Regions from separate parts of the Streptomyces sp. NPDC052042 genome, predicted to be linked through region 3. Evidence: riboswitches for the same ligand, from Rfam matches in the RefSeq annotation. Region 3 holds a riboswitch; each other region holds the start of a gene.
What was found. A riboswitch is a leader RNA that binds a small molecule or an ion and turns the genes downstream of it on or off. The one in region 3 is predicted to bind thiamine pyrophosphate.

Region 1 (10,252 bases), on a different contig from region 3:
TCCGCACCCATCTCCCGGGCGTAGGGCAGGCCGACCTTGGCGAGACCGCCGGCCACGGGCACGTGGCCACCGACAGGATTGCGCATGCGGTTCTAGATCCCCTTGGTCCTGATGGTGATGGTGCTGCCCTCCGGAGCCCGCTCGCCGCCCTCGACGGACTGGCTCGTGACGGTGTCGCCGAAGGGGATGAGCGGGCGCTTGACCTCAACCTCGAACCCCGCGTCCGCCAGCGCGCGCTTGGCGGCGTCGAGGTCCTTCCCGATGACGTCCGGGACTTTGGTCATCCGGGGGCCCTTGGAGACCGTGAGCGTGATGGTGTCGCCCTCGGCAGCCCGGCTGCCCTCGCCCAGCGACTGATGGGCTATGTCGCCGGCGACCTCGGGGGAGTGGACCCGGTCGGGCAGCACCTCGGCCTTCAGCCCCTCCTCGTCCAGTGCGGCGGTGGCGTCCTCGACGGACAGCCCGGTGACATCGGGCACGTCGACCGGAGCACCCTTGTTGACGACCAGGGCGACCGCGGAGCCGGAGTGGCGCTCGGCGCCCGCCGCGGGGTCCGTACGGATCACCTCGCCCCGTGCCGTCTCGCCGCTGAACTCCTCGGTGACCATGCCGGGTACCAGGCCGACCTCCTTCAGATCACGTTTGGCGTCGGCGAGCGCGAGGCCTTGGACATCGGGAACCTTCACGATCTCGGGGCCGCGCGAGACGACCAGCCGCACCCTGTCGTTCCTCCGGATGCGGGCGCCCGACGCAGGGGCGCTGTCGACGACCTTGCCGCGTTGCACCGTGTCGCTGTAGGCCCGCTCGACGCCCTTGACGTCCAGACCGGCGTCCGAGAGCCGCTGGCGGGCGGTCTGCTCGGTCTGGTCCAGCAGCGAGGGCACCCGGGTGAACTGCCCGGAGTTGATGTACCAGACGCCCGTGCCGATGCCCAGCACCAGCAGCACGGCGGCCACCGCGGTCAGGACGGAGCGGCTCGGGCGCCCGAGCCCTCCCCAGCCCCGTGTGCGCGATGCCCGCGGCGGGGGACCCGACGGTTCCAGGGGCGGCCTCTCCAGCCGGCTGGTGTGCTGGGCGGTCCCCTCGCCGGCCGGGAGCGGGCGGAGGATGACGCTCGTGCGGTCCTCGGTGGCGTCGCGCTCCCCGGCGAGCGCCTGCGGCGGTACGGCGTCCAGCTGGGCGTCGGTCAGGTCGGAGCGGGCCTCGCGGGTCTCGGCCAGCAGCGCCACCGCGTCGGACGGGCGGACGTCGGGGTTGCGCGCGGTGGCACTCGCCACCAGGCCGTCCAGCGCCACCGGAAGGTCCGGGACGAGGGCCGACGGGGCCGGGACGTCCTCGTTGAGGTGCCGGTAGATCACCTGGGCCGGAGTGTCGCCCGTGTGCGGCTTGGCGCCGGTCAGCATCTCGTACAGGACCACACCGCAGGCGTACACGTCGGTACGGGTGTCCGCGGTGCCGTGTTCTATCTGCTCGGGAGCGAGGTACGAGACGGTCCCGAGCACCGATCCGGTGGTGTTGGTGGCCGAACCCACCGCCCGCACCAGACCGAAGTCGGCGACCTTGACCCGGCCGTCGTCCCCTATCAGGACGTTCTCCGGCTTCATGTCGCGGTGCACGAACCCGGCCCGGTGCGCGGCGCCGAGCGCGGCGAGCACCGGCTCCAGGATGTCCAGCGCCGCCCTCGGCTGCAGGGCGCCGCGGTCGCGCAGCACGTCGCGCAGCGTGCAGCCCGAGACGTACTCCATCGCCAGGTAGACGTACTGCCCCTGGGCGCCCTGGTCGAAGACCGCGACCACATTGGGGTGCGCGAGCCGGGCCACGGACTTGGCCTCGCGTATGAACCGCTCGACGAAGGACGCGTCGGTGGCGAGCGCCGGGTGCATCACCTTGAGGGCGAGTACCCGGTCGAGCCGGGTGTCCACGGCCCGGTAGACCGTGGCCATGCCGCCGACGGCGACACGGGCATCGACGCGGTAGCGGCCGTCGAGCAGCTGCCCGACGAGCGGGTCCTGGAGGGTCGTATCCACGCAAGTGAGTCTACGAGCCGCGGCGGACACCCTCCGACGGCTCGGACGGTCCCGGGGCCGTACTGCAGCCGAGCCGTGACAGGGACACGTCCCCATGCTGCCGATGGCGGCGTCCCCGTAGGCCGGACGGGTCAGAAGGCCGGGCGCTCCGGGTCCAGCACCGCGCGCCCCGCCGTCGGCGACGACGCCTCGGCGAAGTGCCGGCGCGGGATCCGGCCCGCCCGGTACGCCAGCCGCCCGCCCGCCACCGCATGCCGCATGGCGGCGGCCATCAGCTCGGGCTCCTGGGCCCGGGTCACGGCGGAGGCCAGCATCACCGCCCCGCACCCCAGCTCCATCGCCAGCGCCGCGTCCGAGGCCGTCCCGGCGCCCGCGTCGAGGATCACCGGTACCCGGGCCTGCTCCACGATCAGCTGGAAGTTGTGCGGATTGCGGATGCCGAGGCCGGAGCCGATGGGGGAGCCGAGCGGCATCACCGCCGCGCAGCCCACGTCCTGGAGACGGCGGGCCAGCACCGGGTCGTCGTTGGTGTACGGCAGCACGGTGAAACCGTCGTCCACCAGGGTCTCGGCGGCATCCAGCAGCTCGACCGGGTCGGGCAGCAGGGTCCGCTCGTCGGCGACCACCTCCAGCTTGATCCAGTCGGTGCCGAGCGCCTCACGGGCCAGCCGGGCGGTCAGCACGGCCTCGCCCGCGGTGAAGCAGCCCGCCGTGTTCGGCAGCACGCGGATGGAGAGCCGCCGCAGCACGGAGAGCACCGAGCCCTGCACGGTCGGGTCGAGGCGGCGCATCGCGACGGTGGTCAGCTCGGTGCCGGAGGCGACGAGGGAGCGCTCCAGCACATCCAGGCTGGGAGCCCCGCCGGTGCCCATGATCAGCCGGGAGCCGAACGTGGTGTCGCCGAGGGCGAAGAGGTCATCGGACACGGTCAGCCTCCCTGGACCGCGGTCAGGATCTCGACCCGGTCGCCGTCGTGGAGCGCGGTGGCGGGCCACTGCCCGCGCGGTACGACGCTCTCGTTGACGGCCGCCGCGACACCGGAGCCGGCGGAGGTCAGCCCGGCGACGACGGCCTCCAGGGTGGTGCCCGCGGCGAGGAGCCGGACCTCCCCGTTCACGGACACGGAGACGGCGGCGCGGGAGGGATCGGCGGAGGCATCGGGGGAGGAGACGGGGACGGACGCGGAACCGGGGGTGGGCGCGGGCTCGGTCATGCGGGCTGCTCCTGACGTACGGCGTCGGCGGCGGGCGAGAAGCGGTGCGGGCTGAAGGGGCGGGCCACCTCGGGCAGCTCGCCGTCGGCCAGCGACGCCGCCATGACATCGCCGGTGACGGGGGTGAGCAGGACGCCGTTGCGGTGGTGGCCGGTCGCGAGGTGGAGGCCGGGCAGCGCCGTGGGGCCCAGCAGCGGGGCGTTGTCGGGGGAACCGGGGCGCAGACCGGCCCGGGTCTCGACGAGCGGCAGCTCGGTGATGCCGGGCACCAGCTCGTGGGCGTCGCGCAGCAGCTCGTAGACGCCGCCCGCGGTGACGGTGGTGTCCCAGCCCATCTCCTCGCTGGTGGCGCCGACGACCAGTTCGCCGTTCTCGCGCGGTACGAGGTAGAGGTGGCCGCCCCGGACCAGGGCCCGGACCGTCCGGGAGAGGAAGGGCGCGTACGGGGCGGGCACGGTCAGCCGCAGCACTTGCCCCTTCACCGGCCGGACCGGCGGCGCGACCCCGGCCGGCAGGCCCGGCAGCCGGCCGCTGAGACTGCCCGCGGCGATCACCACCCGGCCGGCGACGAGCTTCGCGCCCCCGGCGAGCACGGCCCCGGCGGCCCGGTCGCGCACCACCGTCAGACGCTCCGCCCGGGCGCGGTGGAAGACCACCCCGGCCCGCTCGCACGCGGTGAGCAGCGCGGCGGCCAGCCGGCGCGGATCGATCTGGTGGTCGCCGTCGACCCGCAGCCCGCCGCGCACACCCGGCGCGAGCATCGGCTCCAGGCGACGGCACTCGCGTCCCGTCAGCCACTCCGACTCCAGACCCGAACGCCGCTGCAGGGCGTGCAGCTCCCGCAGATGGGCCCGGTCGTCGGAGTCCAGCGCGACGGCGAGCGTGCCGCAGGTGCGAAAGCCCGTGTCCAGGCCGCTCGCCTCCTCCAACTCCGCCACGAAGTCCGGATAGCGGGCGGCCGAGGCCAGGTTCAGCCCCAGCAACAGCTCCTCGCCGTAGTGGAGTTCGGTGACGGCGGCCAGCATCCCGGCCGCCACGCGGGCGGCCCCGCCGCCCGGTTCGGGGTCGACGACCGCGGTGCGCAGTCCGCGCTGCGCGGTCCGCCAGGCGGTGACCAGCCCGATGATCCCGCCCCCGATGACGAGGACGTCGGACCCGGCCGCCGGGGCGCCGGATCCGTTGCCGAGGACCTCGGACGGGTCCCCGTTCCGAGAAGAACGCATGGGCGTCCAGCCCCTCCCTTCGCCGGCATGACCCGGATCAGGTTCGTACGGTCGAAGGCCGCTCCAGCCTTCCTCTCAGCCCGCTGCGTCCGGGCTCCCGCGAGTGTCTTACCGTGGCCACCCTAAACCCCGTCCGCCGGACCCGGTAAGGGAGCAGCAGTCATGGCCCGTTCGCTCGACGGACTCGTCCTCTCGCCGGTCGCCGACCAGGCACCCGGCCAGGTCGGCACCCGCACCCGCTTCACGTACCACGAGGAGGAGGGGCGGATCTGGGCCGAGTACGCGGGCGGCGACGTGGTCCGCGGCCATCTCGTCGGCACCCGCGACGGCGATGTCCTGGACTTCCGGTACGTCCAGCTGGGGCAGGACGGAACGACGTCCTGCGGCCACTGCGTCTCCACCGTCGCCGACCTCCCGGACGGCCGGGTGAGGCTGGAGGAGCGGTGGGAATGGGAGTCGCAGGCGGGCAGCGGCACCAGCGCCGTGGAGGAACTCCCCCTGCCTTGACGTCCTGTCAGGTGCTTATGGTGTACAGGTGAGCGAGCAGCAGCAGTCGCAGCAGTCCAAGCGTCCGGAACGGCGCGTCGTCATCGCCGGCGCGGGCATGGCCGGCGTGCAGACGGCCGTGGCCCTGCGGGAGCAGGGCTTCACCGGTCCCGTCACGGTGATCGGCGCCGAGCCCCACCAGCCCTACGACCGGCCCCCACTCTCGAAGGCGGTGCTGCTCGGCGAGGCCGAGGGCTCCGCCTTCGACATCGACTTCGAGGCACTGGACATCGAGCTGAGGCTGGGCCTCGACGTCACCGGCCTGCGGGCCGCGGCGCACGAGCTCGACACCGCGTCCGGCCCCGTCCCCTACGACGTGCTGGTGATCGCCACCGGAGCGGAACCGGTCGTCCTGCCGGGCACCGAGGGCGTTCCCGGCGTCCATCTGCTGCGCACCCTCGACGACGCGGCCCGGCTGCGGCCCGTCCTCGACGAACGGCATGACGTCGTGGTCGTCGGCGCGGGCTGGATCGGCGCCGAGTTCGCCACCGCGGCCCGCGCCGCCGGCTGCACGGTCACCGTCCTGGAGGCCGCCGACCGGCCGCTGGCCGGCGCGCTGCCCGCCGAGGTCGCCGCCCCGATGGCGGCCTGGTACGCCGAGAGTGGCGCCGAACTCCTCACCGGCGCCCGGGTCGACCGGGTCGAACCGGGCCGGGTGGTCCTGGCGGACGGCCGTGAGATCCCGGCCGGGGCCGTCGTCGTCGGCATCGGCGCCCGCCCCGCCACCGGCTGGCTGGCCGGCTCCGGCATCGGTCTCGGCCCCGACGGATCGGTGACCGCCGACGCCGCGCTGTGCACCTCGCTGCCCGACGTGTACGCGGTCGGGGACTGCGCCTCGTTCCCCTCCGCCCGGTACGGCGAGCGCCTGCTCGTCCACCACTGGGACAACGCGCTCCAGGGCCCCCGGACCGTCGCGGCGGGCATCGTCGCGGCGGACGGGGACCGCCCGGCTCCGCCCGCCTACGACCCCGTCCCGTACTTCTGGTCCGAGCAGTTCGACCGGTTCGTGCAGTACGCGGGCCACCACGAGGGCGCCGACACCCTGCTGTGGCGCGGCGATCCCGCGGACCCCGCCTGGTCGGTGTGCTGGCTGCGCGACGGCGTCCTGGTCGCGGTCCTCGCCGTCGGCCGCCCCCGCGACCTGGCGCAGGGCCGCAGGCTCGTCGAGGCGGGCGCGCGGATCGACCCGGTGCGGGCCGCCGACCCCTCCGTACCCCTGAAGTCGACGACCCTCTGACGGCGTACCGGCACCGCCCGTACGGTCGGCCCGGCTACCGACTGTCGGTCCGGGATGGCACGCTTGTCCCGTGACCGAGATTGACACGAAAACCGATGCTCTCGTCCCCGCCTGGCTCCACCTCCCCGACATCGCCGAGAAGCTCGGCGTCGAGGTGACACGTGTGCGGCAGCTGGTCAAGGAGGGTCAGCTCATCGCCGTGCGCCGAGGTGAGAACCGGGCGCTCCAGGTGCCGGCCGCCTTCATCGCCGGCAACAAGGTGGTCAAGGGCCTCTCCGGCACCCTGACCCTGCTGCGGGACGACGGCTTCAACGACGAAGAGATGCTGGAGTGGCTCTTCACCCCCGATCCGACCCTGCCGGGCACCCCCGCCCAGGCGCTGAGCGAGAATCGCGGCACGGAGGTGAAGCGCCGCGCCCAGGCGCTCGCCGTCTGAACCGGTGACCGCCGGCCGGGTGCGGGTCCGACGGCCCGCACCCGGCCCCGCTCCGACCACCACCGCTCACGCTCTTTCGGGGGGAATCGCATCATGTCCACGCCTCGCGCACAGCTGTCCGACGCCCGGCTCTACCTGTGCACGGACGCCCGCAGGCGCCAAGGGGACCTCCCGGCCTTCCTCGACGCCGTTCTCGGCGCCGGGGTGGACATCGTCCAACTGCGCGACAAGGGCATGGAGGCCGCCGAGGAACTCGAACACCTCGCGGTCTTCGCCGACGCCTGCAAGCGCCACGGCAAGCTCCTCGCGGTGAACGACCGGGCCGACGTCGCGCACGCCATCGGCTCCGATGTGCTCCATCTCGGCCAGGGCGATCTGCCGGTCCCTGCGGCCCGCGCCGTCCTCGGCGACGACGTGCTGATCGGCCGCTCCACCCACGCCGAGTCCGAGGTCGACGCGGCCGCTGCCCAGCCCGGCGTGGACTACTTCTGCACCGGGCCCTGCTGGCCCACCCCGACCAAGCCCGGACGGCCCGCGCCGGGGCTGGACCTCGTGCGGTACGCCGCCTCGCTCGGCACCCGGCGGCCCTGGTTCGCCATCGGCGGGATCGACGCGGGCAATCTCGACGAGGTCCTGGACGCCGGGGCGCGCCGGGTGGTCGTCGTCCGGGCGATCACCGAGGCCGACGACCCCGCCGCGGCCACTGCCGAACTCGCCGGAAGGATCAGGGCCCGCGCCGGAGCCTGAGCGGGAGGTGTGCCCGCGTCCCGGCCCGGGGCGGACGGAGGTCCGGACCGCCCGTGAACCGGACTCGGTCCGGGGCCGCGCCGGGGCGCGATCCGGACCGCGCCGCCGTGCGATCGGTGGCACGTATCGAAGCGTGGGCCGGCCGGATGTCCGAAGGATGGACAAACAAACGCGCAATCCGGACATTTAGCGCTGGTCTGGTCCTGTGGTCCGCGCACTCTGGTTAACCTGCCCGTATGGCCCTTGGCACACCTACCACCAGGACGGATCACGCCCCCACGGTGCGTGAACTTCTCGCGACCGGCGAGCCTTCGTACTCCTTCGAGTTCTGGGCGCCCAAGACCGAGAAGGGCGAGCGGAACCTCTGGAACGCCCTGCGCCGCGTCGAGGCGGTGCGGCCGAGCTTTGTCTCCGTGACCTACGGCGCCGGCGGCTCCACCCGGGCGGGGACGGTCAAGGCCACGCAGGAGATCGCCGCCGACACCACCCTGACCCCGGTCGCGCACCTCACCGCCGTCAACCACTCCGTCGCCGAACTGCGCAACATGGTCGGGCAGTACGCCGACGCCGGGATCAGGAACATCCTGGCCGTGCGCGGCGACCCGCCGGGCGACCCGATGGGTGAATGGGTCGAGCACCCGCAGGGCGTCCGGTACGCGGCCGACCTCGTCCGGCTCATCAAGGAATCCGGCGATTTCTGTGTGGGGGTCGCGGCATTTCCCGAGAGGCATCCGCGCTCCACCGACTGGGACACCGACATCCGGCATTTCGTGGAAAAGTGCCGCGCCGGTGCCGATTATGCGATCACCCAGATGTTCTTCAATCCGGACGACTATGTGCGCATGCGTGACCGAGTGGTCGCCGCGGGTTGCGAAACTCCGATCATTCCCGAGGTCATGCCACTGACCAGCGTCAAGCAGCTCGAGCGGTTCGCCCAGCTCAGCAACGCCTCCGTCCCGTCGTCGCTGAGAGAGCGCATCCTCGAGGTCAAGGACGATCCCGCCGCTGTACGCTCCATTGGTATCGACTTCGCAACGCGGTTCTGCGCGAAGCTGCTTTCCGAAGGTGTGCCCGGACTGCACTTCATCACGCTCAACAACTCGACGGCGACGCTCGAAATCCACGAGAATCTCGGACTGCACAAGCAGTTGTGACCGGCCGTACCCGCCACGACCCCGGGCGGTGGCCGTAGGAGGGGGCGGGCATGGGCTGGACGGTCCTCTACATCGCGTTCGGAATCGTCGCGCTGTGGTTGCTCGGCGAGGTGCTCCTGCAGTACAAGGCGCGCCTTCGCTGGCGCCTGCTGGCCTTCACCGGCTTCCTCTGCGTGGTCGTCGGCGTGCTGCTGCCGTCCGTGCCGGTGATCGCCGCCGGTACGATCGCGTTCGCGGTCGGCCAGTCGTACGTCACGTTGTCCTTCCGGCGCGGCTTCTCCACCGGCTGGGCGCTGGGGGAGGGCCCCCGTGAGAGCCGTCGCCGCCGCGCCGGGAAGGGCCGGGGCGCCCGCAGGGCGGCACCCGCGCCCAAGGGGGCTGACGCGGACGCGGAGCAGAACGGGCAGGCCCCCGCGCAGGTACAGCCCGAGTCCCCGGCCACCGCCGTCTACGAGCCGGAGCCGCTGCCCGACGACACCGGCCAGTACGGCGTCTACTCCGACCACGCCCGGGCGGTGCGGGACGGCGGTCACGACGACCAGACGGGGATGCTGTCGCAGCCGGGGTACGCCGCGTACGACGGCGGCACCGGCCCCGCCGGGTACCCGGCGCCTGGCCAGGACCTCCTCACCGGCCATGATCCGTTCGCCACGAGCCATGACCCGTTCGCCACCGGCCATGGTCCGTTCCCGTCCGGACAGGACGCCCCGGGCGGCCGGGACTCCTTCGCCGCGTCGTACGACTACGGCACGGGCGGACAGCAGCAGTACGCCGCCTACTCCGACCCCTACGTCGGGGGTGGCACCTCGGGCGGCCACCCCCCGTACGACGGCTACGGCGACGGCTACGACGTCTTCGGCGGCCGACAGCAGTACGCCGCCGACCCTTACACCCAGCAGTACGCGGAGACTCCAGCGGGCGGAGTCTGGGTGCCGCAGCAGCGCGAGGGCGAGCAGTACCCGGCCATGCCCCCGGGACAGCCCGCGGGGCCCGCCCCGTACCCGAACGGCCATGAGGACGGCGACGGGTACGACGGGCGGTACCGCTGAGGGCCGTTTTGCCATCCGCGGCGGATCGGCGCGGGGCGTGGGGTGCGAGGCGGAGGGACAACCCGGATACCGGGTGCGCGCGGGGTTCCGACGACGCGGCGCGGCACTGCGGCCGACACCGGGCGCCCGCCGGGGAGCGCGGGAGCGCCCTCACCCAGGGGCGGGTGCCCTTCCCGCCGGCCCCGGTCCGGGCGGCTTTCGGGACACCGGGATCCGAAGCGGGTCACTGGGAACCGCGGAACGCGTCCCCCTCCACGATCAGCCCCGCGACCAGCGCCCCCGACATTCCGGCGTGGGCGAGCCCGCCACCGGGATGCGCCCAGCCGCCCGCGAGGTAGAGCCCCGGCAGGTCGGTGCGGTTGCCGGGACGCAGATATGCCCCCCCGGCCCCGGCCAGCGCGGGCCCGGGCACCGAACCGCCCTCGGCTCCCGTGTCCGCCGCCGTCTCGGCCGGGGTCCGCACCTCGGCGTGGAGCGTCCGCTCCCGCAGGCCCGGCACGACCGTTCCGGCAACCTCGATCAGGGTGTCGGCGAACCGCGTGCGGGTCGCCGTGCCCGTCCAGTCCACCGCCCCCTGCGGGGCGACCGTCGCCGTCAGCGTCACCGCCTCGTGCGCGTCG
Region 2 (10,252 bases), on a different contig from region 3:
CCCCGAGCACCGCGGCCGCCTCCCGGAGCCGTCCGTCCACCGCTCGCAGGACCGGCAGCATGGTCCGTACGACGAAGGGCACGCCGACCAGCGCCTGGGCGAGCGGCACCAGGATCCACGACGTGCGCAGGTCCAGCGGCGGCTTGTCCAGGGTGATCAGGAAGCCGAAGCCGACGGTGACGGCGGACACGCCGAGCGGCAGCATCAGCAGCGCGTCGAGACCGCGCACGAGCCGACCCGCGCGCCGGGTCAGCGCGGCGGCGGCCAGCCCGCCGACGACCAGCGCGATCACGGTCGCGACCAGCGCGTACGCCACGGAGTTCCCGATCGCTTCGAGCGGTGCGACCAGGAAGGTACCGCCGCCCGCGTCCACGGACCCGAGGGTTCGGTAGTAGCCGAGGCCGTGGCCGCCGGGGGTGGCCAACGAGCGTTCCACCAGCACCGCGAGGGGCAGCAGGATCAGCAACAGCACGGTCAGCAGCACCGCGCCCAGCAGCGCCCGCTGCCCCGCCCCGCGCGGCCTGCGCGCGGTCTGTGCCGGATCGACCAGCCGCAGCGCGGTCTCCCTGCGCCGCACCGTCCAGGCGTGCACGGCGAGGATCGCGCCCACCGCGGCGAACTGCACCAGGGTCAGCACGGCGGCCGTCGGCAGGGCGAGGAGCTGGGCGGTCTGCCGGTAGATCTCCACCTCCAGCGTGGCGAACCCCGGACCGCCGAGGATCTGGACGACGCCGAAGGAGGTGAAGGTGAAGAGGAAGACCATCAGCGCGGCGGCGGCCACGGCGGGCGCGAGGGCCGGCAGTGTGACCCGCCGCCAGGCCGCGAAGCGTCCGGCGCCCAGCACCCGGGCGGCTTCCTCCTGCCGCGGGTCGAGTTGCGCCCACAGCCCGCCGACGGTCCGCACGACCACCGCGTAGTTGAAGAAGACGTGGGCGAGCAGGATCGCCCACACGGTGGTGTCGAGGCGCACGCCCCACAGTTCGTCGAGGAGCCCGCCACGCCCCACCAGCGCCAGGAACGCCGTTCCGACGACGACGGTCGGCAGGACGAACGGCACGGTGACGACCGCCCTCAGCAGGTTCTTCCCGGGGAAGTCGAGGCGGGCGAAGACATAGGCGCCGGGCAGCGCGATCAGCAGTGTCAGCGCGGTCGAGGCCAGCGCCTGCCAGGTGGTGAACCAGAGGACCTCCCGGATCTCCGGCCGGGCCAGCACTTCTCCGATCCGGCCGAACTGCCAGACGCCGTCCGCCTTCAGTCCCCGGCCGACGATCGCGGCGACGGGATGGGCGAAGAACACCGCGAAGAACGCGACGGGCAGGGCCATCAGGCCCAGCCGCGCCGCGCCCGCGCGCCTGGCCGCCGCAAGCACAGCGTCCGCGCGCCCGGTGCGCGGGCGCCGACCCGTGCCGTCCGCGCCCTTGCCCTCCGCGCCCGTTCCGTGTGCGGCGGACGCGGCTACTTCACGACGAGCGAGGACCACGACTGGACCCACTGCTCACGGTTCTTGGCGATCAGGTCGGGGGCGACGGTCTTCGGCTCCTGGACGGTCGCGCCGAACTTCGTGAACAGCTCCGGGAGTTCCGCGTCCGCGACGACCGGGTTCACGAACATGTTGAGCGGCATGTCCTCCTGGAAGCGCTTGCTGATCAGGAAGTCCAGCAGCGCCTTGCCGCCCGCCTCGTTCTTCGCTCCGTTCAGCAGACCCGCGAACTCGATCTGCCGGAAGCAGGTGCCGGTGGCGACCCCGGTCGGGGCCTCGGTCGGCTGCGGCTTCGCGTAGAGCACCTCGACCGGCGGGCTGGATGCGTACGAGACGGCGAGGGGCCGGTCGGCCTTGGCCTTCTTGCCTCCCGCGGAGCCGGAGAACTCCTCGTTGTACGCCTGCTCCCAGCCGTCGACGACCTTGACGCCGTTGTCCTTCAGCTTCTTCCAGTAGTCCTGGTAGCCCTTCTCCCCATAGGCGGCGACGGTGCCGAGGAGGAAGCCGAGACCCGGCGACGAGGTCGCCGCGTTCTCGATGACCAGGAGGTTCCTGTACGCGGGCTTCGCCAGGTCGTCGAAGGTCCGCGGCGGGGCGAGCTTCTTGTCGGCGAAGTACTTCTTGTCGTAGTTGACGCAGACGTCGCCGGTGTCGACGGGCGTGACACGGTGCTCGGCGTCCAGCCGGGTGGCGGCCGCGACCCGGTCGATGCCCTTCGCCTCGTACGGCGTGAAGAGGCCGCTGTCGAGGGCGCGGGAGAGCAGGGTGTTGTCGACGCCGAAGAACACGTCCCCGCGCGGTGAGCCCTTGGTCAGGATCTCCTGGTTGAGCGCGACACCCGCGTCTCCGCTCTTCAGGACCTTGACGGTGTAGCCGGTCTCTTCGGTGAACTGCTTGAGCACGGCGTCGGAGGCGTTGAAGGAGTCGTGGCTGACGAGCGTCACGGTCTTCGGGCCCGGGCCCTTGGCGCCACCGGAGCCGGAGGACGACGTGTCGGAACTCCCGCACCCGGCCAGGGCCGTGACGCCGAGCGACGCGGCGACGGCCGTGGCCGCGAGACGCACGGTGCCCATGGTCCTGCGCGTGGTGGTCATGGTGGATTCCTCCTGGGTTTTGGCCAGGAAGAGACGCGGCCCCACCCGCGGAAAGCGGGCAGGGCGCTACAGCATGAGTTGGTGACCGAACTTCCTACCCGGAATGACCCGGGCGAGGTTCAGAGGGTCTGCGGACGACCGGTCTCCCGGTGCCGCACTCTCAGCGCTGTGGCGCTCCCCTGTCGGAATATGAAGTTGATTTCCGGACCAGGTTACACGGGCCGTCCGACCGGCCCGCCGGGGCCTCGGCGCTCGGGCGTGCACCGGCCCGGAACACCCGGCCGGCCCCGGTATCCGTGCTCGCTTCGCCCGGTCGGCCCCGGGAGCCGGTCGGCACCGGCCCCGGCACACACGAGCGCCCGTCGGCCCGGGATCCGGGCGGTGCGGTCCGGCCCGGCTGCCTGCCGGGCGCCGGTCCGCCCCGGCGCCCGCACTCCGTGCCGCTCGGTCTCAGCGCTCGGCCGCCGCGAGCTGCCCGCAGGCTCCGTCGATCTCCTGGCCTCGGGTGTCCCGTACGGTCACCGGCACCCCGTGTGCCGCGATGGCCTCGACGAACGCCTTCTCGTCCTCGGGCCGGGAGGCGGTCCACTTGGAGCCGGGCGTCGGGTTCAACGGGATGAGGTTGACGTGCACCCGCTTGCCCTTGAGCAGCCGACCGAGCAGATCGCCGCGCCATGCCTGGTCGTTGATGTCCCGGATCAGGGCGTACTCGATGGAGACCCGGCGGCCGGACTTCTCCGCGTACTCCCACGCGGCGTCCAGCACCTCGCGCACCTTCCACCGGGTGTTCACCGGAACGAGGGTGTCGCGCAGTTCGTCGTCCGGTGCGTGCAGCGAGACGGCGAGGCGGCACTTGAAGCCCTCGTCGGCGAAGCGCAGCATCGCGGGCACCAGGCCCACCGTGGAGACGGTGATCCCGCGCTGCGAAAGCCCCAGCCCGTCCGGCTCCGGATCGGTCAGCCGTCGGATCGCGCCGACCACGCGGTTGTAGTTGGCCAGCGGCTCGCCCATACCCATGAAGACGATGTTGGAGAGCCGTGCCGGACCGCCGGGAACCTCGCCGTCGCGCAACGCCCGCATGCCGTCCACGATCTGGTGGACGATCTCCGCGGTCGACAGGTTGCGGTCGAGGCCCGCCTGTCCGGTGGCGCAGAACGGGCAGTTCATCCCGCATCCGGCCTGGGACGAGATGCACATCGTCACCCGCTCGGGGTAGCGCATCAGGACGGACTCGACGAGGGTCCCGTCGTGCAGCTTCCACAGCGTCTTGCGGGTGGTGTCGTCATCGCAGCTGATGTGGCGGACCACGGACATCAGCTCGGGGAACATCGCCTCGGCGAGCCTGTCCCGCGAGCCGGACGGGATGTTGGTCCACTCGGCCGGGTCGAGCGCGTACCGCGAGAAGTAGTGCTGCGAGAGCTGCTGGGCGCGGAACGGCTTCTCGCCGATGGCGGCGACCGCCTCCTTGCGCTCGGCGGGCGTGAGGTCGGCGAGGTGCCGCGGCGGCTTCTTGGCTCCGCGGGGCGCGACGAAAGTGAGTTCTCCGGGCTTAGGCATGGTCCGTCCAGTGTCGCAGACGGAACGGCGAGGGCCCGCCGCCCTGTGGACAGCGGGCCCTTGCCGGAGAACGCCCTGGTCGGAACCGGTCGGACCGGCCCCGGGCTCAGCCGGAGCCGACGAACAGCACCAACAGCAGCCAGACCACCGGAGCGGTCGGCAGCAGCGAGTCCAGCCGGTCCATGATCCCGCCGTGCCCCGGCAGCAGCGTGCCCATGTCCTTGATGCCGAGGTCACGCTTGATCATCGACTCGCCCAGGTCGCCGAGGGTGGCGCTGACGGCGACCGCGAGCCCCAGCAGCAGCCCCTGCCACCAGGAACCCCCGTCGATCAGGAACTGCATGCACAGGGCGCCCGCGACCATCGCGAAGGCGACGGCCCCGAAGAGGCCCTCGCGGGTCTTCCCGGGGCTGATGCGCGGCGCGAGCTTGTGCTTCCCGAAGCGCCAGCCGACGGCGTACGCCCCCGTGTCGCTGACCACGGTCAGCAGCAGGAAGGTGAGCACCCGCTGCGGCCCGTCGTCCGCGGCCAGGAGCATGGCGACGAAGGTGGCGAGGAACGGCACGTAGAACGCGGCGAACACACCGGCCGTGACGTCCTTGAGGTAATCCTCCGGCGGCTGGGTCATTCGCCAGACGAGCACCGCGAGGGCGGTCAGCGCCACGGCCACCCAGGCGCCCTCGGCGCCCTTGACGTATCCGGCCACCACCATCGCCGCGCCGCCCACCGCCAGCGGCGGAAGCGGTGCCTTGATGCCCTTGCGCTCCGACAGCCGGGAGGTGAGCTCCCACAGGCCCACGACGACCGCGACGACGATCACCCCGACGAAGACGGCCTTGACGACGAAGAGGGAGGCGACGATGACGGCGCCGAGCCCCACCCCGACCCCTATGGCGGCTCGCAGGTCACGGCCCGCACGTTTCTTCTGCGGGGGCGGTGGCGCGGTGGGCATGGGCTCCTGCGGCTTCTCGTCGCGGAACAGGGGGCCGCCGCTCAGGCGTACGCCCCCCTGCTCCCGGTCATCACGGTCGTCGGCGTCTCCACCTGCGTACGGAGCGTCGCCCGCGTACGAGGTGTCCGCCACGACGGGCATGGGCCGGGTCTGCTGGGCGTCATGCACATCGTAGGCGGGACCCGCCGGGGCGGCAGCCCGCATCTCGGGCGCAGCCCACTGACCGGCTCCCGGCGCAGCGCCCCAGGAAGAGTCGTTCATCAGATTTCGAGCAGCTCGGCTTCCTTGTGCTTGAGCAGCTCGTCGACCTGTGCGACGTACTTCGCGGTGGTGTCGTCGAGCTCCTTCTCGGCGCGACGCACCTCGTCCTCGCCGGTCTCCTTGTCCTTGACCAGCTTGTCAAGCGCTTCCTTGGCCTTGCGGCGCACGGCGCGGATGGAGATGCGGGAGTCCTCGGCCTTGGTTCGCGCGACCTTGATGTAGTCGCGGCGGCGCTCCTCGGTGAGCTCCGGGAAGGTCACCCGGATGATGTTGCCGTCGTTGCTCGGATTGACTCCGAGGTCGGAGTCACGGATGGCCTGCTCGATGTTGCGCAGCGCACTCTTGTCGAACGGGGTCACCACGGCCATGCGGGGCTCGGGAACCGAGAACGAGGCGAGCTGGTTGATCGGGGTCAGTGCGCCGTAGTAGTCGGCGACGATCTTGTTGAACATCGCCGGGTGGGCACGGCCGGTACGGATCGCGGCGAAGTCCTCTTTCGCGACGACGACGGCCTTCTCCATCTTCTCCTCGGCCTCGAGGAGGGTTTCTTCGATCACCACGTGCTCCTGCGTGTCTTGGGAGGGCCCGGCGTGCTCGGGCCCGCGGATCTGCGTCGCGTCCTCACCTGCACGGTGTCCGACCGGCAGGCCGTTGTCCATCCTTCGGAGGGGCCGTGCCTGGGATTGCCCGCAGGTCCCGGACCCCGCCCGCGGCTCCCCGGATGGTTCCCCGGCTCTCAGGCCCGAGTGCCCTGGTCACTCACGAGCGTGCCGATCTTCTCACCCTTGACCGCGCGGGCGATATTGCCCGCGGCCGTCAGCTCGAAGACGAGGATCGGCAGATCGTTGTCACGGCAGAGCGTGATGGCGGTGGCGTCGGCGACCTTGAGATCGCGGGCGAGCACCTCGCCGTATTCGAGCGCGTCGAACTTCACCGCGTCGGGGTTGGTCCTCGGGTCGGAGTCGTAGACCCCGTCCACTCCGTTCTTGCCCATGAGCAGGGCCTGAGCGTCGATCTCCAGGGCCCGCTGGGCGGCCGTGGTGTCGGTGGAGAAGTACGGCATGCCCATGCCCGCGCCGAAGATGACGACGCGGCCCTTCTCCAGGTGCCGCACGGCGCGCAGCGGGATGTACGGCTCCGCGACCTGCCCCATGGTGATGGCGGTCTGGACACGGGAGTCGATGCCTTCCTTCTCCAGGAAGTCCTGGAGGGCCAGACAGTTCATGACCGTGCCGAGCATGCCCATGTAGTCGGACCGGGCCCGGTCCATGCCGCGCTGCTGGAGTTCGGCGCCGCGGAAGAAGTTCCCCCCGCCGATCACGACCGCGATCTGTGCGCCGTCACGGACGACCGCCGCGATTTCCCGGGCGATGGCGTGGACGACGTCGGGGTCGACCCCCAGCCCACCGCCGCCGGCGAACGCCTCTCCGGACAGCTTCAGCATGAAGCGCCCAGGCATCTTCCCGTCATCACGCTTGTGGCCGCCTTGGACGGCGTCCGCGCCCTTGTTCATGGAAATTCTCCTCGTGCACATACCAAGAAGGCCATTGCCGGTGGGTCTGGTGTCCCTCAGCGGCAATGGCCTCCTCGTCAGATCTGCGGTCGTACGGCGCGGGTGCGGCCGACGACTGCACCGGACCCCGTGCGGGGCCCACCGGTGTTCGCGGACGGACTCAGATGCCGACCTTGATGCGCGAGAAGCGCTTCAGGGTGACACCAGCCTCGTCCAGAACCTTCTGGACCGTCTTCTTGTTGTCCTTGGCGAATGCCTGCTCCAGGACGACGACCTCCTTGAAGAAGCCGTTCACCCGCCCCTCGACGATCTTCGGGAGGGCGGCCTCGGGCTTGCCCTCCTCACGCGCGGTGGCCTCGGCGACGCGGCGCTCGTTCTCGACCGTCTCGGCCGGGATGTCCTCACGGCTGAGGTAGGTCGGGGCGAAGGCGGCGATGTGCTGCGCGACGTCCTTGGCGGCCTGCGCGGCGGCCTCGTCGGAGGCGGAACCCTTGTCCAGCTCGACGAGCACGCCGACCTGCGGCGGGAGGTCGGGCATGGTGCGGTGCATGTACGCGGCCACGTAACCGTCGGTGAACTGCGCGAAGCGGTCCAGGACGATCTTCTCGCCGAGGTTGGCGTTGGCCTCGTCGACGTACGCCTGGACGGTCTTGCCGGCCTCAATATCGGAGGCGAGCAGCGCGGCCAGGTCGGCCGGGGAGGTCGCGGCGACGTGCGCGGCCAGCGTGTTGGCGACGGTCTGGAACTTCTCGCCCTTGGCGACGAAGTCCGTCTCGCACTTCAGCTCCAGCAGCACGCCGGAGGTCTTCTCCTCGGAGATGAGGGAGACGACGGCACCGTTCTCGGCGGAACGGCCCTCGCGCTTGGCGACGCCCTTCTGACCCTTGATACGGAGCGCCTCGATGGCCTTGTCGACGTTGCCGTCGGCCTCGTCGAGCGCCTTCTTGCAGTCCATCATGCCGGCGCCGGTCAGCTCGCGGAGCTTCTTGACGTCAGCGGCGGTGTAGTTCGCCATGAGTCTGTATTTCTCTCTCGAAGTCTGAAAGATCTACGGGTGAACGGCGGGGGCGGTGCTCGTGGCACCGGCCCCCGCCGTCATCAGCCGTGACGGGGGTCAGGCCTGCTCGGCGCCCGCGGCCTCGGTCTTGTCGGCGCCCGCGGTCTCGGCCTGCTCGGCGCCCGCGGTCTCGGCCTGCTCGGCGCCCGTGGCCTCGGCCTTGTCGGCGTCGGCGGCCTTCTCGGTCTCGGCGGAGGACTGGACCTCGGCGTCGGCCTTCTTGCCACCCTCGAGCAGGTCGCGCTCCCACTCGGCCAGCGGCTCACCGGCGGCCTTCTCGCCCGGCTTCGAGTCACCGGTGGCGGCACCGGAACGGGCGATGAGGCCCTCGGCGACGGCGTCGGCGATCACGCGGGTGAGCAGGGTGACGGAGCGGATCGCGTCGTCGTTGCCCGGAATCTTGTAGTCGACCTCGTCGGGGTCGCAGTTGGTGTCGAGGATCGCGACGACCGGGATGTTGAGCTTGCGCGCCTCGCCGACGGCGATGTGCTCCTTCTTGGTGTCGACGATCCAGACGGCGCTCGGCACCTTCTGCATCTCGCGGATACCACCGAGGGTCTTCTCCAGCTTGGCCTTCTCGCGGGAGAGAACCAGGAGCTCCTTCTTGGTGAGGCCGGAGGCGGCCACGTCCTCGAAGTCGATCTGCTCAAGCTCCTTCAGACGCTGGAGGCGCTTGTAGACGGTGGAGAAGTTGGTGAGCATGCCGCCGAGCCAGCGCTGGTTGACGTACGGCATGCCGACGCGCGTCGCCTGCTCGGCGATGGCCTCCTGGGCCTGCTTCTTGGTACCGACGAACATGATGGAGCCGCCGTGGGCGACGGTCTCCTTGACGAACTCGTAGGCGCGGTCGATGTACGACAGCGACTGGAGCAGGTCGATGATGTAGATGCCGTTGCGCTCGGTGAAGATGAAGCGCTTCATCTTCGGGTTCCAGCGACGGGTCTGGTGACCGAAGTGGACGCCGCTCTCCAGCAGCTCCCGCATCGTGACGACGGCCATGGCCGTACTCCTTGGGGTACTCGGTTGTCGCGACCGCAGGATTGCTGTCGCGCCTGACGCCCCGCGCGCCGTGCCACGAAGGACCGAGAAGCGCGACCACCGTCCGCGAAGAGGGAGGTGGCGGGGCGTGCGAAGTCGACCCGGTGACCCGGATCGCCATAGGAAGTGTACGGGACGGGCCGGGCACCGGGTGACGGCGCTGTCCACAACCGGTCGCTCGTCCACAGATCCGGCTGGTGATCCCCGCGGATCCGCGTGGTGCGGGACGGTTCTGCCATGCGTTCCGCACCTGATCGGACGGACGGCCTCCGTGCGTCCGTACCCGCGCGAGGTCTGCGCCGCGCCGTCCCGGCCCTGGTGGCGACCGCCGCCCTGCTCGTACTGCCGCACGAGGCGCCGGCCGGTGCACCGCCGTCCGTCTCCTCGACGCCCTCGGTTTCCTCGGCGGCGTCCGCGACGCTTTCGGCCTCTTCGGCCGCGCCCGCCGGACGGGCCTCGGCGGGGACCTCGTCCGACCCGGCACCGCCTCCCGCATCCGGCACCGTTCCCGAGCCTCCTGTGCACGACCCGACTGCGGAGCCACCCGCACGCGACCCCTCTCCCGAATCCGTGCCCGTGCCGTCGCCGCGGTCGGACGGCTCCAGGAGCTGGCCGCTCGCCGGGCGTCCCGCGATCGTCCGGGGCTGGGACCCACCGGCCAGCCCCTATGCCCGGGGGCATCGCGGGGTGGACCTCGCCGCGGCGCCGGGCACGGCGGTGCTCGCGGCGGCTTCGGGTCGGGTCTCCTTCGCCGGGCGGGTCGCGGGGCGCGGGGTGGTGGCGATCGAGGTGGCCGACAGCGGCGACCCGCCGCTGCGGATCACCTACGAGCCGGTGCGCGCGCTCGTCGGCGAGGGCGAGCGGGTGACCGCCGGTCAGCGCGTGGGGGTGGTGGAGGCGGGACCGTTCCACTGCCCATCGGGCTGTCTGCACTGGGGACTGCGGCGCGGTGACACGTATCTGGACCCGTTGTCGCTGCTACCGCCCGAGCTGCTGCGGCGGGGACCGTCCCGCCTGCTGCCGGTGTTCGGTGTGCCAGAGCCGGGTGCGCCGGGCGAGGGGACCGGGGACGGGCTCGCCGCCCCCGGCGTTCCGTTCACCGCCACGCGGCACGCCCTTCCATCGCGCGCCGAGCCGCGGCACGTCACTGCGGTGCTGCCCGCGGTCAGCCCCGTGCGCCCTGCACGCCGCGCAGGACCATGGCGACGGCGGTGTCCGCGATCACGGCCGGCTCCTCCGCCACTCCCAGCTCGATACGCCGGACCGCGGCGTCCACCGAACCCTGGACCAGCATCGCCGC
Region 3 (10,252 bases):
CCGCGGGGTGGCCGGCACGTTCCTCGGGCAGTCCGGACGCGGCCTCGCGGAACCGGGGACGCTCCTCCCCGGGGACGGGCTCCGGTGTCGGGGATCCCTAGGGGGCCGATCAGGGAACGGCAAGGGGCGCGGGACACCCCTCCGGAACCCTCGCCCCTCTAGCATCGAAGTGTCGGAGCAGAACGCACAGAGACGAGGCGAGGACGATGGCTGTACGGGAGATATTCGCCGGGATGCCCTGGTGGGTGAAGTGGATCGCGGTGCCGATCATCGCGATCGTCGTGTTCGGTGGTCTGATCGCCAGCGTGCTCGGGTTCGTGATCGGTCTGCTCTTCAAGATCCTCCTTTTCGTGATCCTGGTCGGCGGGCTCGTCTTCGTCGTGCGCAAGGTCATGTCCTCCTCGGGCGGTGGCTGGTAGGAAGATCGAAAACCAGCCATGCTGTTAGCCCAGCTGAGCTAAGCCCAGGACGAAACCACCCACCCCGGGGATACGGCCGATATGGTGGCGTTCCACTGCCGCCACCTGGGAATTTACTGACCGTCACCACCGTGACCAGTGGTTTGCACGGTGTTCAGGCCCTCGGACCCCAGCCATGCGGCGGCCTGTGGGGGAGGCCCCCACAGGCGGGCTGACTGCCCGTCACCATGCCTGGGGGTGACCGTTGACCACGGCATCGAGCACTGTTTCCCCGACGCTGATCGGCTCGGTACAGCGAGCGCTGAGGCTGCTGGAGGCGGTGAGCGCGCATCGCGACGGGGCGCCCGCGAAGCAGCTGGCCAGGGAGGCGGGGCTTCCGCTCCCCACGGCGTACCACCTGCTGCGCACCTTGGCACACGAAGGCTATCTGCGTCGCGAGAACGGGGTGTTCCGTTTCGGGGCCGCCGCCGAGCGTCTGGTTACGGAGCGTGCACCGCAGCAGCGTCGCAGCAGGATGGCGGATTCGCTGAGCCGCTGGCGCGACACCATCGGCGCACCAGTGTACTGCGCCGTCTACCGCGAGGGCGAGATCGAACTCGTCGCGGTCGCCGACGACCCCGCCATGCCCGCCGTGCGCGAGTGGTCGTCCTTCCGGGAGACCGGGCACGCCCACGCGCTCGGCCAGTGTCTGCTGAGCCGGCTGGACGAGAAGGCGCGTGAGGACCATCTGGACCGTTATCCGGTACGGCCGCTGACCTGTTATTCGGTGAAGGACCGCGAGACGTTCCTTGAGCGGTTGAGGTCGCTGGAACGAATGGAACCTGTCGTCGAACGGCAGGAGTACGTCCTGGGAACGGTCTGCGCGGCCATTCCGATCACCGCCGGCTTCACCGCCGCCGCGATGGCGATTTCGGTACCCCTGGAACAAGAGCATCGATTGCTCCCCGCAGTCGAACAACTACGTGGCGAAGTGTCTAGCCTCTTGCGTTCATTCGTGTTCTCTATCAGTATCTGAAAAATCACTCCTTGTGATCTGCTATCGCGTGCACCACGATGGCGTCAATAGGGCCATGGGGGATCATTCCTGGCCAGATTCATCTACTGCGGGGTTGAACGATGCGCGAGTCGGTTCAAGCAGAGGTCATGATGAGCTTCCTCGTCTCCGAGGAGCTCTCTTTCCGGATCCCGGTGGAACTCCGGTACGAAGTGTGTGATCCGTATGCGGTTCGGATGACCTTCCATCTGCCCGGTGACGCTCCGGTCACCTGGGCGTTCGGCCGTGAGTTGCTGCTCGACGGTCTCAACAGCCCCAGTGGCGACGGCGATGTGCATATCGGACCCACGGATCCCGAAGGGCTTTCCGATGTGCACATTCGGCTCCAGGTGGGCGCCGACCGCGCCCTCTTCCGGGCCGGTTCGGCGCCGCTCGTGGCTTTTCTCGACCGGACCGACAAACTCGTTCCGCTCGGGCAGGAGCGCACGCTGGGTGACTTCGAGGGAAGTTTGGAGGAGGCCCTGGGCAGGATCCTCGCCGAGGAGCAGAACGCCGGTTGAGGGGCGCGGTGCCCCCCGGCCGGCGTCCGCCGGTCGAACATGACACTCGCCGAACGGGTGAATCACTCTCCGTAGTGGGGTGTTCTCCGTCGGCCGGCCGGTCTCCGCTCCGAGGCTCTCACGGCTTCGCCCTGCGGCGGCGGCCCCTTCCGGTCCGTACGGGTGCTGGAGCTCCGGCTTCCGCGCCGAGCCCTGTGCGGTCCGCGGAGACGACCAGCGCGGCGAGCACCGTCGTCACCGGCACGGAGGCGACCAGTCCGATCGAACCGACCAGCGTTCGTACGATCTCCTCCGCCACCAGCTCACTGTTGGCCACCGTCCCCATGCTGCTCCGGGCGATCGAGAACAGCAGCAGCAGGGGAAGCGCCGCCCCGGCGTAGGCGAGCACCAGCGTGTTGACGACCGAGGCGATGTGATCGCGCCCGATCCTGATTCCTGCCCGGTACAGCTGCCGCACGCCCATTGTCGGGTTGGCCTGGTGCAGTTCCCAGACGGCCGACGTCTGGGTGACCGTCACATCGTCGAGTACCCCGAGCGAACCGATGATGACGCCGGCCAGCAGCAGGCCGCTCATGTCGATGTCCGGATACAGGCCGTGGATGAGGCCGGTGCTGTCGTCGGTGTTTCCGGTCAGGCTCGCCCAGCCGATGAAGAGCGATCCGAGCAGCCCGATCAGCAGGAGCGAGATCAAGGTGCCGAGCACCGCGACCGAGGTGCGGGCGGTGAGCCCGTGGCACGCGTAGAGCGCTATCAGCATGATCGCACTGGCCCCGACCACCGCGACGACCAGCGGATTCGAGCCCTGGAGTATGGCCGGGAGGATGAACAGGGTCAGTACGGCGAACGACACCGCGAGCGCGATCAGGGCCGTCACCCCGCGCATCCGGCCCACCGCGACCACGACCAGCGCGAAGATCCCGGCCAGAAGTGCCATCGGGAACTTCCGATTCACATCGGTCACCGAGTACTGCAGATCCCGGGGTGCGTCCGGGGCGTAGGCCACGACCACGCCCTGCCCCTCGCGCAACTGGCGCGGCGCGTCGGGCTGCACGACTTCAACGAATCTCCGCCCCTTGTCCTGACCGGTCGTCACCTCGATGGTGGCCTTCTCACACCGCCCGGAACGGCCCGCCGTCGGCGGAGTGGCCTCGCCGCCGGTCGGCAGCTGGGCGACGTTCACCTCCTCGCAGTTCACCTTGTCGATTCTCACCACCCTGCCTTGCTGGGTCTGCTGGTCGAAGCCGACACCGGTCCGTTCGTGCGGTGGCGCACTGCCCGGCCAGAGCGCCAGGAGTCCGACGACGACGGCGGCGGCGAACGGGATCAGTACGGCGGCGATGACCTTCCGCAGATGCCTGGAGACGGGCGCGGCGGGGCCGTGGCTGTGCGTATGGCCGTGTGAAGGGCCCTGGTGATGGCTCGGAGGTTCGGAAACGCTGGGGAGGGACGTCACAGGGCGATCATCGCAAGGAAGCAAGGGGGCCCTCTGTTCATTCTGCTGGACAGGGCGCTAGCGTGGAGGAACCTTTGCACACGCGGGAGCTCGGAGCACCGGGCTGAGAGGGCGCTGATCTCCGTACGTCCGTACGGGAAGGGCTGCGCCGACCGCCGAACCTGTTACCGGGTAATGCCGGCGTAGGGAGTAGGTCTCATGACCACATCGGACGCACGCACGCCTGCCTCCAGCCAGAGCGACGAGGCCGGGAAGTCCATCGGCTGGCACAAGGGATACGTCCAGGGCTCGCGCCCCGACATCCGTGTGCCGGTCCGTCAGGTGCACCTCACCAACGGCAAGGACGTGACGCTGTACGACACGTCGGGGCCATACACCGATCCCGCCGTCGAGACCGACGTCCGCCGCGGACTCGCGCCGCTGCGGGAGAACTGGATCACCACGCGCGGCGACACCGAGGAATACCCGGGCCGCCCCGTCCGCCCCGAGGACGACGGGCTCAGGCACACCTCGCCGCGAATGGGGTCTCCCCTGGTCGAGCGGAGCCGAGAGCTTGGGGAAGGGCTGCGCAATCTCGACGCGGTCTTCCCCGGCCGCCCCCGGCTGCCGCGCCGCAGCCGGGACGGGCGGCCGGTGACCCAGCTCGCGTACGCCCGGCGGGGCGAGATCACCCCGGAGATGGAGTACGTGGCGATCCGGGAGAACGTGGACCCGGAGGTGGTTCGCGAGGAGATCGCCGCGGGCCGCGCCGTACTGCCGGCCAACGTCAACCACCCCGAGACCGAGCCGATGATCATCGGGAAGCGGTTTCTGGTGAAGGTCAATGCGAACATCGGCAACTCCGCGGTGACGTCCTCCATCGAGGAGGAGGTGGAGAAGATGACGTGGGCGACGCGCTGGGGCGCCGACACGGTCATGGACCTTTCCACCGGCCGCAACATTCACACCACCCGTGAGTGGGTACTGCGGAACTCCCCGGTGCCGATCGGCACCGTGCCCCTCTACCAGGCCCTTGAGAAGGTCGACGGCAAGGCCGAGGAGCTGACCTGGGAGATCTACAAGGACACCGTTATCGAACAGGCCGAGCAGGGCGTCGACTACATGACGGTGCACGCCGGCGTACGCCTGGCGCATGTTCCGCTGACCGCCCGTCGCAAGACCGGCATCGTCTCGCGCGGTGGCTCGATCATGGCGGCCTGGTGCCTCGCGCACCACGAGGAGTCGTTCCTCTACGAGAACTTCGAGGAACTCAGCGAACTCCTCGCCTCCTACGACGTGACGTACTCGCTCGGCGACGGGCTGCGCCCCGGCTCCATCGCGGACGCCAACGACGAGGCGCAGTTCGCCGAACTGCACACGCTCGGTGAGCTGAACACGATCGCCAAGCGGTACGGCGTCCAGACCATGATCGAGGGGCCGGGCCATGTCCCGATGCACAAGATCAAGGAGAACATCGACCTCCAGCAGGAGGTCTGCGAGGAGGCGCCCTTCTACACGCTCGGCCCGCTGACCACCGATGTCGCCCCGGCGTACGACCACATCACCTCGGGCATCGGCGCGGCGATGATCGCCTGGTGGGGCACGGCGATGCTCTGCTACGTGACGCCCAAGGAGCACCTCGGGCTGCCGAACCGGGACGATGTGAAGACCGGCGTGATCACGTACAAGATCGCGGCCCACGCGGCGGATCTCGCCAAGGGGCATCCGGGGGCGCAGGACTGGGACGACGCGCTCTCCGACGCCCGGTTCGAGTTCCGCTGGGAGGACCAGTTCAATCTGGCGCTCGACCCGGTCACGGCACGGGAGTACCACGACGAGACGCTGCCGGCCGAGCCGGCGAAGACGGCGCACTTCTGCTCGATGTGCGGCCCGAAGTTCTGCTCGATGAAGATCAGTAGGAACATCACAGAGCAGTTCGGCGGTGACGCGGAGGCCACGCCGGAGGAGATCGAGGCCGGGATGCTGGCGAAGTCCAAGGAGTTCGCGGCCTCGGGTAACCGGATCTACCTGCCGCTGGCCGACTGATATGGATGCGGCGCCGTCTGGAAGCTCTCGCTTCGAGACGGCGCTTCGCCGTTCGGCCTGCCTCGGTCGCCCCGGTGTGATCGGTCCCGACCAGGGGGGCGGCCCGGGAGTGATCCGGATGACACCCTCGTGGCCGACCTTCTCACCGGCCGGACGGGGGCGCCGCCGGAGTGAAAAACCGGCTGATCGCGAGCGTCCCTTCTCCGTAGCATCCCCACATGAGCGACAGAGCGATGGAAATGGCGGCAACGGCGGGGGCGGGGGAGGAAGGGGGTCGTCCACCGTGCTGGCGCGGACGCGGGATCGCCTTCGTCCCCGTCGAGGTCGATGACGCCGAACTGCTGCAGGAGTGGCGATCCGATCCGTCGACCACCCATGAGATGGGGGTCTGGCCGCGTTCGCTCGCCTCGTTGCGCGAGCTCATCGAGCGCGATGGGGAGGACCATGACCGCGACGACTTCCTCGTCGTATTGGCCGACGGCAGCCCCGTGGGCCGCGCGGCCCTCACCGACCAGGACTTCGCCGACGGCACCGCCGATGTCGAGGTGCTGATCTCCTCGCCGTACCGCGGTCGCGGACATGGCACGGACGTCCTGGACACGCTGACGGACCTGGCGTTCGGGGAGCTTCCGCTGTACCGCCTGCGGGCCGCCGCCCACACGGACAATGCGGCCGCGCTCGCCGTCCTGCGCACGTCGGGGTTCACCCAGGAGGGGGTGAGCCGCTCGGCATGCCTGCATCGCGGGCGGCGGCACGACCTCGCGGTGTTCTCGCTGCTCCGCCCCGAGTGGGAGGGGCAGGGGCGGCCGAGGTCCTGGGACGTGTGACTCGGCGCGGGCGCGTGCGGCGCCCGTCACCGGGACCGGGGGAGGGGAGGGCCCGGCCTCCTGGTCATGCCTCTTCCCGCTCGGGGCCGGAAAAGTCGGATCCGGAGAAGTCGGGGCCGGTGAAGTCGGGGCTGGTGAAGGTCGGGCGGGGGCCGGCGGCCGGGCCCTCGTCCGGGCCGGAGAAGTCGGGGCGGCTGTAGCCGACCTTCGGGATGCGGTTCGGCGAGCGCTGCGGTGTGCGCGAGGCGGACGCGGCCCCGGGGTCGTCGAGGGCGTCGCGCAGGAACGGCAGGATGCCGCGTTCCAGCAGCGCGTGGCGCCATGCCTCCCGGGCGCGCGCCACGTCCTCCGGGAGCTCGATCTCGTCGCGTATGGCGTTCTCCGACGCGGAGCCGTTGCGCAGTGCGGTGATCAGCAGCCCGACGGCGGCGACCAGGATGGCGGCGGCCATGACCACAGCGAAGAACCAGCCGGCGGTGACCATGGTCGAGGCGAAGGCGGGCGGCGGACTGAGCAGCTTCAGCAGATAGCCGACCAGCAGGAATATGAACGCGGCGGTGCCAGCAAGCACGGGCGCGAGGACCGTGACGACCGCTCCCGCGCCGGCGCCCGAACCGATGTCGCGGTCCGCGGCGGATCCCGGGCCCGGATGGTCTTCGTCGGCCGCGCCGCGCAGTTCCTCGCGGACCCTCACGTAGTGGTCGTACTCGGTGGCGGCCGTCGCGGTGATCATTTCTGTGGCGGCCAGCGCCATGGTGCGCAGCTGCACGGCGTTGAGCCGTTCGCCGACCGCGGCCAGGTCCGGTCGCCGATGGGCATGGCGCAGTGCGTCGTCGAGGATCCGCTCGTACTCGGGGCGGTCCTCGGTCAGCAGATGCGGAGCGCTGTTCATGGGCATCCCCCGATGCTCCGTCGGGCCCGCTCGCCCGCTCGCCCGTTGGTGCCGGGCAGTCGGGCGGAACGGAGGAGAGCCTGCTACGGATACGCCGATGGTAGAGCGCCCTCGGCACGGGGTGACAGGGGCTTTCCGGAAAAGGGCCCGGTGCTCGGCGTGGTCAGGTCGTGGATGCGTTTTCCCGGAAAACCGTCAGTCATGCAGGGGGAGTTGGACGACCAGCAGCTTTCCGGCCATGGTCACTCCGCCGTCCATGGCGATGGCGAGCCCGTCGGCGTACACGTGCGGGCCTTCGACCTCGGGGCCCGAACTGTCCTCTCCGTCCTCCGACCCCACCTCGCCGAGGAGATAGGGGATGGGGCTGTGACCATGGACGATGCGCTGTCCGCCGTAGGCGGCCATGAGCTCCCGCACGGCCTGCGGTCCCGCCTCGTCACGGAAGGCGAAGCGCTTGGTGAACTTGCGGAAGAGGTCCCAGCACTCGTCGGCGTCATTGCGCGTGAGAATGGCGTGCACGGTGTCGTTGACGTCCTCGATGGTGGTGCCGTAGTCGAGGTACGCCGTCGTGTCGGAGTGCATCAGCAGATGCCCGTCCTCCTCGACGATCGCGTCGAGGCGGGACATCCACTGGATGTGGACGTCCTGGAGCCGCTCCATGTCGCTCTTCTGGCCGCCGTTGAGCAGCCAGGCGGCCTGGAACGTGGCGGTGCCGGCGCCCGAGTTCACCGGCGTGTCGCCGAACCGTTTGGCGCCGATGAGCAGCAGTTCGTGATTGCCCATCAGCGCCTTGCAGTACCCGCCCGCGGCGGCGGCCTCGGCGGACAGGCGCATCACGAGGTCGATGACGCCGATGCCGTCCGGGCCGCGGTCGGTGAAGTCACCGAGGAACCAGAGGCGGGTGTTGCCCGCGGCCCACCGGCCGTCGGAGTCGATGAGGCCCTGTTCGGCGAGGGCGGCGAGCAGTTCGTCCAGATAGCCGTGGACGTCGCCGACGACGTAGAGCGGCCCGAGCTCCGGATCGCGGGCCGGCCGGGGTTCGGGCACGGCCCTGACCTGGACGGTGTCCCCGCGGTTGATGACCGGGAGGTCGCGTTCGGTGGGGGTGTACCCCTCGGGCAGCGCGTCCGCGGGCAGGGCGTTGCCCGGATGCGGAGACGCGGGCGGTACCGGGGTCTGCGCGTAGGGCGGCACGCGGAAGTCGCGCAACGTCGCAGTCCGCACCACGGGTTCCTGACCGGCCCCCTGTGTCATCGACCCCTCCACCACCGTCGCGCCGCCGTACACCTGACGGGCCTGCTGGTCGGGGCGGTCCGCGGTGTCGTGCGCCCATCATAGGAATGCGAATCGTGCTGTGTGACGCACCAGGGGTGGTGAATCCTGAAGCATGTCAGGCTCACGGGCCGTTTGGTCCGAATTCGTCTGTTGAATCCCTGGCGGGGAAGCTGCCTGTTCAGTCCCTGGCGGGAGAGCGAGGCGCGCTGACCGTGGTGCGGGGCGGACGGCGTTGCGACGACGTCCGAACGATGAGTTCCGTCGGTATGACCTGTTCCACCGGGCCGCCGTGATCCACGCCCTCGATGGCGTCGATCAGGAGCTGGACGACGGCCGTGCCGATTCTGCGCGGTTTGAGCGAGAGGGTGGTGATGGGCGGTTCGGTCGTCGCGTACACGGTGGACTCGCTGCAGCAGACCAGCAGCAGATCCTCGGGGACGCGCAGCCCGTATCTACGGGCGGCCGCCAGGAGGTCGGTGCCGTTGGGGTCGAAGAGCCCGTAGACGGCGTCGGGGCGGTCGGGGCGGGCCAGCAGTCGGTCCGCGGCGACCGCGCCCGCGCACGGATCGTGGGCGGGGTAGGACTCGTACACCGGGTCCTGGCCCACGCGCTCGCACCAGCTGAGGTACGCGGAGGTGGACAGGCGGGTGTACGTGTCGGTGGTGGTGCCGGTGAGCAGGCCGATGCGGCGTGCCCCGGCGGAGGCGAGGTGGTCGAGCAGGTCGAGCACGGCGGCCCCGTGGTCGTTGTCGACCCAGGCGGTGACCGGGAGGCTGCCGGCGGGCCGGCCGTCCGACACGACGGGCAGCCCCTGCCGCACGAGCTCCGTGACGACCGGGTCCTGGTCGGAGGGGTCGATCACGACGGTGCCGTCGAGGGCGACGTTCGACCAGACGTCGTGGCGTGAGGTGGCGGGCAGGATGACGAGGGCGTAGCCGCGGGCCAGCGCCGCCGACGTGGCCGCTCTGGCCATTTCGGCGAAGTAGGCGAACTCGGTGAAGGTGAAGGGCTCGTCCCCGTACGTCGTCACGGTCAGGCCGATGAGGCCGGACTTGCCGGTGCGGAGGGTACGGGCCGCGGCCGACGGGCGGTAGCCCAGGCGCTCGGCGACCTCGCGGACATGGCGGCGGGTGGCGTCCGGGAGTCTTCCCTTGCCGTTGAGCGCGTCGGAGACGGTCGTGATGGAGACGCCGGCGGCGGCGGCCACGTCCCGGATTCCCGCTCGTCCCTGCCGGCTGCCGCGCCGGGGCGTCTCCGCCCGGCTCACCTGGTGCTTCCCTGCTGCTGTCATGGCGAGCCGATAGTAGGGGGCGCGCGAGAGGTCGGCCCGGACGCATATTCACACGTTGACAGGCACGATTCTGCATGGTCGCAGAGGGCTAATGGCCTTGTAAGGCCAGGTCATTGGACGGATGAGCCTTTGCGTATGCTGCACTGAACCCGATGGGTCCACTCAATGGTCGTTGTCTCCAAGCGGTCTCATCTCACCTCTTCGAGGGATGCGCGCCACGGCGTGAGCCACCGGCGCGCGTCAACCTCGCACGCGCCCCCCAATCCCGGTCGCTCCGGACGATCCCCTCTTGGCCGCTCCGGACGCCCCATTTCCGGTCGTACCGGACGACGGGGGAGCACGGGCCATTCGCAGCGGCGCCCAATCCTCATAAGGTGAGCAGTATTGATGTGTACAGACGGTCGAGGAGGATCTGCGGTGAGCGAGACGAGCCCCAAGCTGCGCGCCGAGCTGGACGGCGTTCCCGCCTATGTGCCGGGCAAACCGGCGGCGGCCGGCGGACCGGTCGCCTTCAAA

Region 1: linked by a shared signal. The riboswitch ahead of thiO (glycine oxidase ThiO) and the one ahead of thiC (phosphomethylpyrimidine synthase ThiC) in region 3 are both predicted to bind thiamine pyrophosphate.
Region 2: linked by a shared signal. The riboswitch ahead of ACIHCL_RS09160 (thiamine ABC transporter substrate binding subunit) and the one ahead of thiC (phosphomethylpyrimidine synthase ThiC) in region 3 are both predicted to bind thiamine pyrophosphate.

Annotation. Positions count from the first base shown of each region.
Region 1 is NZ_JBIUBU010000001.1:338,057-348,308, reverse strand. Features, by position in the region: gene ACIHCL_RS01525 (deoxyribonuclease IV) at 1-86, opposite strand, end outside; gene pknB (Stk1 family PASTA domain-containing Ser/Thr kinase) at 93-2,027, opposite strand; gene ACIHCL_RS01515 (thiazole synthase) at 2,159-2,953, opposite strand; gene thiS (sulfur carrier protein ThiS) at 2,956-3,240, opposite strand; gene thiO (glycine oxidase ThiO) at 3,237-4,463, opposite strand; TPP riboswitch at 4,461-4,574, opposite strand; gene ACIHCL_RS01500 (hypothetical protein) at 4,626-4,970, shown strand; gene ACIHCL_RS01495 (NAD(P)/FAD-dependent oxidoreductase) at 5,068-6,246, shown strand; gene ACIHCL_RS01490 (Rv2175c family DNA-binding protein) at 6,317-6,682, shown strand; gene thiE (thiamine phosphate synthase) at 6,776-7,429, shown strand; gene metF (methylenetetrahydrofolate reductase [NAD(P)H]) at 7,666-8,583, shown strand; gene ACIHCL_RS01475 (hypothetical protein) at 8,634-9,632, shown strand; gene ACIHCL_RS01470 (phytoene desaturase family protein) at 9,856-10,252, opposite strand, start outside.
Region 2 is NZ_JBIUBU010000003.1:393,854-404,105, reverse strand. Features, by position in the region: gene ACIHCL_RS09165 (ABC transporter permease) at 1-1,324, opposite strand, end outside; gene ACIHCL_RS09160 (thiamine ABC transporter substrate binding subunit) at 1,456-2,574, opposite strand; TPP riboswitch at 2,648-2,765, opposite strand; gene rlmN (23S rRNA (adenine(2503)-C(2))-methyltransferase RlmN) at 3,025-4,131, opposite strand; gene ACIHCL_RS09150 (phosphatidate cytidylyltransferase) at 4,238-5,344, opposite strand; gene frr (ribosome recycling factor) at 5,344-5,901, opposite strand; gene pyrH (UMP kinase) at 6,081-6,857, opposite strand; gene tsf (translation elongation factor Ts) at 7,018-7,872, opposite strand; gene rpsB (30S ribosomal protein S2) at 7,972-8,913, opposite strand; partial or broken gene ACIHCL_RS09125 (peptidoglycan DD-metalloendopeptidase family protein) at 9,190-9,861, shown strand; gene ACIHCL_RS09120 (TetR/AcrR family transcriptional regulator) at 10,118-10,252, opposite strand, start outside.
Region 3 is NZ_JBIUBU010000010.1:15,949-26,200, forward strand. Features, by position in the region: gene ACIHCL_RS18125 (DUF5326 family protein) at 207-419, shown strand; gene ACIHCL_RS18130 (IclR family transcriptional regulator) at 664-1,434, shown strand; gene ACIHCL_RS18135 (SsgA family sporulation/cell division regulator) at 1,536-1,973, shown strand; gene ACIHCL_RS18140 (YibE/F family protein) at 2,092-3,426, opposite strand; TPP riboswitch at 3,499-3,632, shown strand; gene thiC (phosphomethylpyrimidine synthase ThiC) at 3,625-5,451, shown strand; gene ACIHCL_RS18150 (GNAT family N-acetyltransferase) at 5,670-6,278, shown strand; gene ACIHCL_RS18155 (hypothetical protein) at 6,343-7,176, opposite strand; gene ACIHCL_RS18160 (metallophosphoesterase) at 7,366-8,424, opposite strand; gene ACIHCL_RS18165 (LacI family DNA-binding transcriptional regulator) at 8,624-9,736, opposite strand; gene hisC (histidinol-phosphate transaminase) at 10,154-10,252, shown strand, end outside.